One region of the Pseudoalteromonas sp. NZS11 genome, then DNA from elsewhere that is predicted to be linked to it. Evidence: riboswitches for the same ligand, from Rfam matches in the RefSeq annotation. Region 1 holds a riboswitch; the other holds the start of a gene.
The links. Region 1 has a riboswitch for lysine ahead of dapA (4-hydroxy-tetrahydrodipicolinate synthase). Riboswitches for the same ligand answer to the same signal wherever they lie in the genome.
Positions count from the first base shown of each region.

Region 1 (3,221 bases):
CGTGCAAGATGCGCGTTTAGTTGATCTAGGTCGTAAACAAAAAAAGGTGTATCAAGTTGTTGTGTAATTGTATTTACAGCGGTTTTGATAGGCGTGCTCAAAAAGCTCATTATCGTAAAACCTCTTCAAGCAATAATGATGCATCGCTTTTTTCGTCGCGGTATTTAACTATTAACGCACACGACATGCTTAAGCCTTGCTCGCGCGCCCACTCGTTTGACGCAGGGCGAGAGCCTGGTATTACAATGGCATATTCTGGGATTGGCTCGCCTTTATCAAGTTGGCGCTCGTTTACGCAGTCGTATACCGGAATAGTTGCTGATAAACGCACGCCTGGGGCAAGTACTGCACCTTTTTTAATAACTACACCTTCAACAATAATACAGCCAGCGCCAATAAAGGCGTCGTCTTCTACAACTACTGGGCTTGCACCAATTGGCTCAAGTACACCACCAAGCTGCACTGCAGCACTTAAATGTACGTTTTTACCTACTTGTGCACACGAGCCAACTAATGCGTGGCTATCTACCATTGTGCCTTCGTCGATGTATGCACCAATGTTTACATACGCTGGTGGCATAATAATCGTGCCTTTAGCAACATAAGCACCACGGCGAACACTAGAGCCACCCGGCACCATACGTACGCCATCGTCAGTACTAAATTCTTGCGGAGCTAAGTTATGTTTATCAACAAAACCACCTGCAAACTCAGTATTAGTGCCATTTTTGAAGGCATCCAAAATGCCTTGTTTTACTTCTACGTTAGCTTGCCATTGGCCGCTTTCGTTTTGTGATGCTGCGCGTACTGCGCCCGATTCTAAATTATTTAATAGTTCTAACCAGCTCATTATAAAAACCTGTATTTAATGCCAAGATAAAATGGTGTTGTTTGCAGTTGTGATGCAATCGGTTTGAGTTAACTCAAGGTGTGTTAAAGGTGGACGAAGTTGCGGGCTGCTTAAGCGGCCTTGCAAATGCATCAATACCTTTACGGGAATAGGGTTTGCGACAGCAAATAAGCTATTAATAGCGCTTGACCACTGGGCAAATAAATTAGGGTGTTGGCCACTTAAGCTGCGTTTAACAAACTCGTGAGTTTGTGCGGGCCATGCATTTGCAGCTACCGACACTAAACCTTTTGCGCCAGCTTGAGCAAAATAAGGCATCAGCGCATCGTCGCCACTAAAAATAGCTAAATTAGGCGCAGCTTGGCGGTAAGCTTCAAACTGAGCAATGCTGCCGCTCGCTTCTTTTAACGCCCATAAATTTTTATTATTTTGTAAGTTTTGAATTGTTGCCGTTGGAATGCTAACAGCACTTCGACCCGGTACGTTATAAAGCATACACGGGTGAGCACTTGCATTAAGTAGGCTTTCAAACCAATGAGTTTGACCTATAGCGCCGGGCTTTGCATAAAGCGGTGAGCCAAGTAAAAAGCTATGAATTGGGAGTGTATTACAGTAGTTAACCCACTCAATTTGTTGCTTTAAGTTACTACCGCCCACAGCAACCATGAGTGGTACTGCTGGTTTTAGTTGGCATACGTGTTCAACAATGGCTTGTTGTTCTTTTAGCGTTAGTGCTAAACCTTCGCCCGTACTGCCAAGTAGTAAAATACCGTTATGTGCCGCTTCTTGATCGCTAACCAATTTAGTTAACGTGTTGTAGTCAACATCGCCGTGTTGATCAAATGGCGTTACGAGCGCGGTCCACAATGAGTAGTCGTTTAAATTGAAGTTGTTGATCATCTCTCACGAACTTATAATTTGTACCAACTTTATTAAAAACGTGATCATTTTAGCGATAACTAATTTAATGCAATTGATATTATTCGAAGAGTTAAAAAGCTTTATGGAAGGAGCCGCATTAACGTCGTTCGAACTAATAATTCGAAGAGCGAATGGGCTTAAAATAATAGGGCGCACGGCCTTAATATTTAAGACCAGAAGCTCTCCACCAAACTAATAAGCTGCTTTTTATAAGCAGCTATTGGTGACAGTCGCTAGGGTTCAACCTAGTCGCCCGAAATAAACACCTCGCAAAAGTGGTTACTTCTCGGCGTTAATTCCCCTCACGTATGCTCACTGGAGTTTGCGCTCCTAACATACGCTACCTGAATAACGCACCTCTTCTAGCCCTTTGCACCTGTTTGTAGAGTAAAACTTACAAACCTGTGCAATTTAAATAGGGTAATTACGGCGATTAAAGCATTTTAGCCATCTGGGTGTCAAGCTACTAAATACAGATTAATTCACCGAAAAGAGGGGTGGTTACGTATTGGGTGCTTTTCTCGTACACTAGACCCATAGTAGAAGTAAGGTATTAATCAGATGGAAAAATTTAGCGATATTTATAAGCGAGCGGTAGAGCGAAAAGGCTCTGAAAAAATGCTTAAGTTATTACTCGCAAAACCGCTATCTAAAAAACAACTAAGCACGTTAAGTGACGACGATTGGCTTGAGGAATTTACTCGAAAAGTATTTCAAAGTGGCTTTTATTGGTCAGTCATTAATAATAAGTGGCCAGGCTTTAGAGAGGTTTTTTGGGATTTTAGCGTTGATAAGTTATTAATGATGCCACCCGATATGCTGGAACAAAAAGCAACGGATGAGCGAATTGTTCGTAACTATAAAAAAGTAAAAACAATTACCGAAAATGCTTACATGATCAACGAAATAGCAGGGGAACATGGCAGTTTTAGTCAGTTTATCGCTAATTGGCCAACAGACGATATTATTGGTTTATGGGCGTATTTAAAAAAGCATGGTGCGCGTTTAGGCGGAAATACAGGGCCTTATGCACTGCGAGCACTTGGTAAAGATACTTTTTTACTATCACGCGATGTAGAGAGTTACTTACGGGCCCATAAAATTATAGACGGCGGCTTACAAACTAAAAAGTCACTAAATGCAGCCCAAGCCTTTTTTAACGAAATGCAAAAGCAAAGCGGCTTAAGTATGCAAGAGTTAAGCTTAATTGTTGCTTATGGCGTAGGTGACAACCGTGTTGGTATAAGTCAGCAATAATAGGAATTACCATGAAATTAGTGCCAAGATACACAGACATTACGGAAAACTTTGCGATAGAAGATTTCCCTGCAAGTGTTGCCTTTCCTCAGTTATTACTGTGGAACGAGAGCTTAGCAAAAGAGTTTAATATTAACGTTGCAGCTGATTTGCGTGCTAGCACTTTTAGCGGTAACGAAAAACAGGCGATTCC
Region 1 is NZ_JADYWP010000009.1:98,872-102,092, reverse strand. Features, by position in the region: gene I6E82_RS16465 (PLP-dependent decarboxylase) at 1-110, opposite strand, end outside; gene I6E82_RS16460 (2,3,4,5-tetrahydropyridine-2,6-dicarboxylate N-succinyltransferase) at 110-850, opposite strand; gene dapA (4-hydroxy-tetrahydrodipicolinate synthase) at 866-1,750, opposite strand; lysine riboswitch at 1,941-2,141, opposite strand; gene I6E82_RS16450 (DNA-3-methyladenine glycosylase I) at 2,333-3,028, shown strand; gene I6E82_RS16445 (protein adenylyltransferase SelO) at 3,040-3,221, shown strand, end outside.

Region 2 (3,221 bases), on a different contig from region 1:
TTTAAAACGTTTAAATAATAGCTCTAATACACCCCAATGTTCGGTTATGGTGTTTAGCAGCTTTTTAGCTGGGATCATAAGAGGTTACAACATCCTAGTATTTTATTATTGAGTTCTTTTAGAAGACTCATTATTACGTATTTTTAATTAACCTTGTCTGTATATAGTATTCGTTTTTAAGACCATTTAATAATAGTTTTTGCATAGAGGCAGTGCTAAAATTCGCGCCGAAAATAGGCACATGAAATGGAATGTTATTTGTGTGTTCTTTAAAACTATATCAAAGGTTGTTTAACTACCATGGTTTCCTCGATTATTCTAACCCTGATAGCGATTGCATTTTTACTGATCGTTATAGAAGATATAATCCATGTCAATAAAGCTAAAACCACGCTGTTTTTTGGTACGCTTTGCTGGATTCTTCTTTTTATATACCCTCTACACGGGCAAAGCCCCGATACGATTCAACACCTTTTAAATGAAAATATTTTAGAAATTGCCTCTCTATGGCTATTTTTAATGGCTGCAATGACCTTTGTAGCGTATTTAAATTCAAAGGGGTTTATAGAAAATATTGTTCACCGTGTTATGCCAAAAAGTATTAGCGAAAAAAAGCTCATGTTTTTGGTGGGTGGTTTTGCATTTTTGTTTTCGTCGATTTCAGACAACGTAACAGCGACGCTTATATCGCTCGCGGTTGTTATGTCGTTAAAACTTGAACCTAAAAAGCTCATTAAATACGCCACGCTTATTGTGTTTGGTGTTAACTCAGGTGGGGTCTCGCTAATAACCGGTGACGTAACCACACTGATGATATTTTTAGATGGCAAAGTAACCATTGCTCATTTATTACTACTTATAGCGCCAGCACTTGCAAGCGTTATGCTGCTAGCCGCGTTACTGTCTATCGGTATGAAAGGGCGTGTTGAGTTTGCTGGTGCAGGTAAAACCCGCATTGAAAAAACCGACATTACCATTGCTGTTATATTCTTATCTACCGTAGTGAGCACACTTATGCTGAGTGTAGTTTACAGCGTACCGCCTTTATTAACTTTCTTGTTTGGTTTATCAGTGATGTTTTTAGTAGCGCAATTTTTAATGCGCAAAAAAGACATAAACAAAGACATAATCGATTTTGTTCGCGATATAGAATACGACACATTATTGTTTTTTGTAGGTGTACTTTTACTTGTAGGCGCGCTTAAAGAAATTGGTATGTTGAGTAAATTTACCGACCTATACACGGTAATGGCACCTGAGTACGCAAACTACTTAATGGGCATATTATCAGCAGGGGTCGATAACGTACCGCTTACTGCTGCTTTATTAAAAGCCGATATAGTAATGAGCCAACAACACTGGTTGTCGTTTACGTATGCAACGGGCGTGGGCGGTTCAATGCTTATTATTGGTTCGGCTGCGGGCATTATTGCCATGAGCAAAGTTAAAGCGCTTACCTTTATGAGCTACTTGCGTTTATCGCTGCATTTATTAATTTGTTACACCGTAGGATATGCGGGCTCGTATTACATGGGCAGTTTTATTTAACTCATAGATTATTAAATGCTTGACAGCTAGACGTCTAAACGATAACTTTCAAAGCCCCGCTACTTAGTGGGGTTTTGTTTTATTAGCTACTGGTTAATAAAGCATTCAGAAGAGGTGCGATACTTAGGTACTTAATGTTAGGCGACGAAAGCCGATGATCATTAAGGAGGGAAGTACTCGCCGAGGAAAATAATGGTACGTCGTCATTGTTTTTCGGTTTATGGGGCTGAATCCTCAAAACTGTCACCAATATAGGTGGAGAGCTTCTGGCAGTGGACTTATCTTCAAGCATTCCTTTGCCAAGTTCTTCTTGTTTTATTGCGATTTGGATATCGCGAAAGGAGACTAAATGACTACCCAATCAGCGCCACAAACAGTACCTCAAACAGAGTTAAGCGCAAAATCAGATTACATCGTTGCCAAGTTTGGCGGAACAAGTGTTGCAAACTTTGAAGCAATGAGTCGCTGTAGCGAAATTATTGTTGCAGATAAAAGCGTACGTATTGTTGCCGTGAGCGCCAGTGCCGGCGTAACTAACCACTTAGTTGCACTGTGCAAACCAAGTATTACCTCAAGTGAGCGCCAAGAACACATAAACGGCGTGCTTGCTATTCAACAAACTATTTTAGATGAGTTATCGCTAGATGCCGATTTAGCGGTTGGCTTTAACGAAACCCTAAAAGCATTTCAAACATTGGCTCAAGAGTCACTAACAACCGATCAGCAACACGACGAGCTACTTAGCTTTGGTGAGCGTTTGTCGTCTTATTTATTTGCTCAGGTGCTGCGTTTACAAGGTTTAAACGCCGATCGCTTTGATGTGCGTAAAGTGCTTAAAACCGATAGCCAATTTGGTAAAGCAACGCCTAATGTTGCAGCCACAGCGCAAGCTGCTAAAGAGCATTTAATCCCGTTATTAGACGCTCAAGTAATTGTAACTCAGGGATTTATTGGCAGTGACGAATACGGTCAAACAACAACGCTTGGACGTGGTGGTTCTGACTACAGTGCTGCATTATTAGCTGAAGCAATTAACGCTAAAAGCGTGCATATTTGGACCGACGTAGTGGGCATTTTTAGCACCGACCCGCGTTTGTGTGCAAAAGCGACGCCTATTGCACGCTTAAGTTTTGACGAAGCCGCTGAAATGGCAACCTTTGGCGCAAAAGTATTGCACCCAGCGACTATTTTACCAGCGAGCCGTAGCCACATTAATGTGTTTGTTGGCTCTAGCCGCGAGCCTGAGCGTGGCGGTACATGGATTGAGCGCGAAAAATCGCAGCAACCAGGTATACGCGCAGTAACGCAACGTAAAAACCAAATTTTGCTTACGCTTAAAAGCCCAGAAATGCTCCTAGCAAGCGGCTTTTTAGCACGCGTATTTACACTATTAAGTGAATACAATATATCGGTAGATTTGGTAACCACATCAGAAATCAGCGTAGCTATAACCCTTGATAACGCGCAAAACGCATCGCGCCCAGAGCTTGATCAAGAATGCCTAGATAAGCTTGCAGAGTTTTGCCATGTTTCGGTAGAAAACAACCTAACATTGGTGGCACTTATTGGCTCTGAGATTCAATTACGCCAACACGAAATGAACTTAATGAGTGTACTAAAAGACTTTAACATTCGATTAATTTGTCACGGTGCTAGTAAGCATAACCTGTGCT
Region 2 is NZ_JADYWP010000003.1:192,056-195,276, forward strand. Features, by position in the region: gene I6E82_RS07960 (hypothetical protein) at 1-78, opposite strand, end outside; gene nhaD (sodium:proton antiporter NhaD) at 301-1,548, shown strand; lysine riboswitch at 1,650-1,822, shown strand; gene lysC (lysine-sensitive aspartokinase 3) at 1,898-3,221, shown strand, end outside.
Region 2: it holds a riboswitch for lysine, as region 1 does, so the genes downstream of both, lysC (lysine-sensitive aspartokinase 3) here and dapA (4-hydroxy-tetrahydrodipicolinate synthase) in region 1, are expected to answer to the same signal.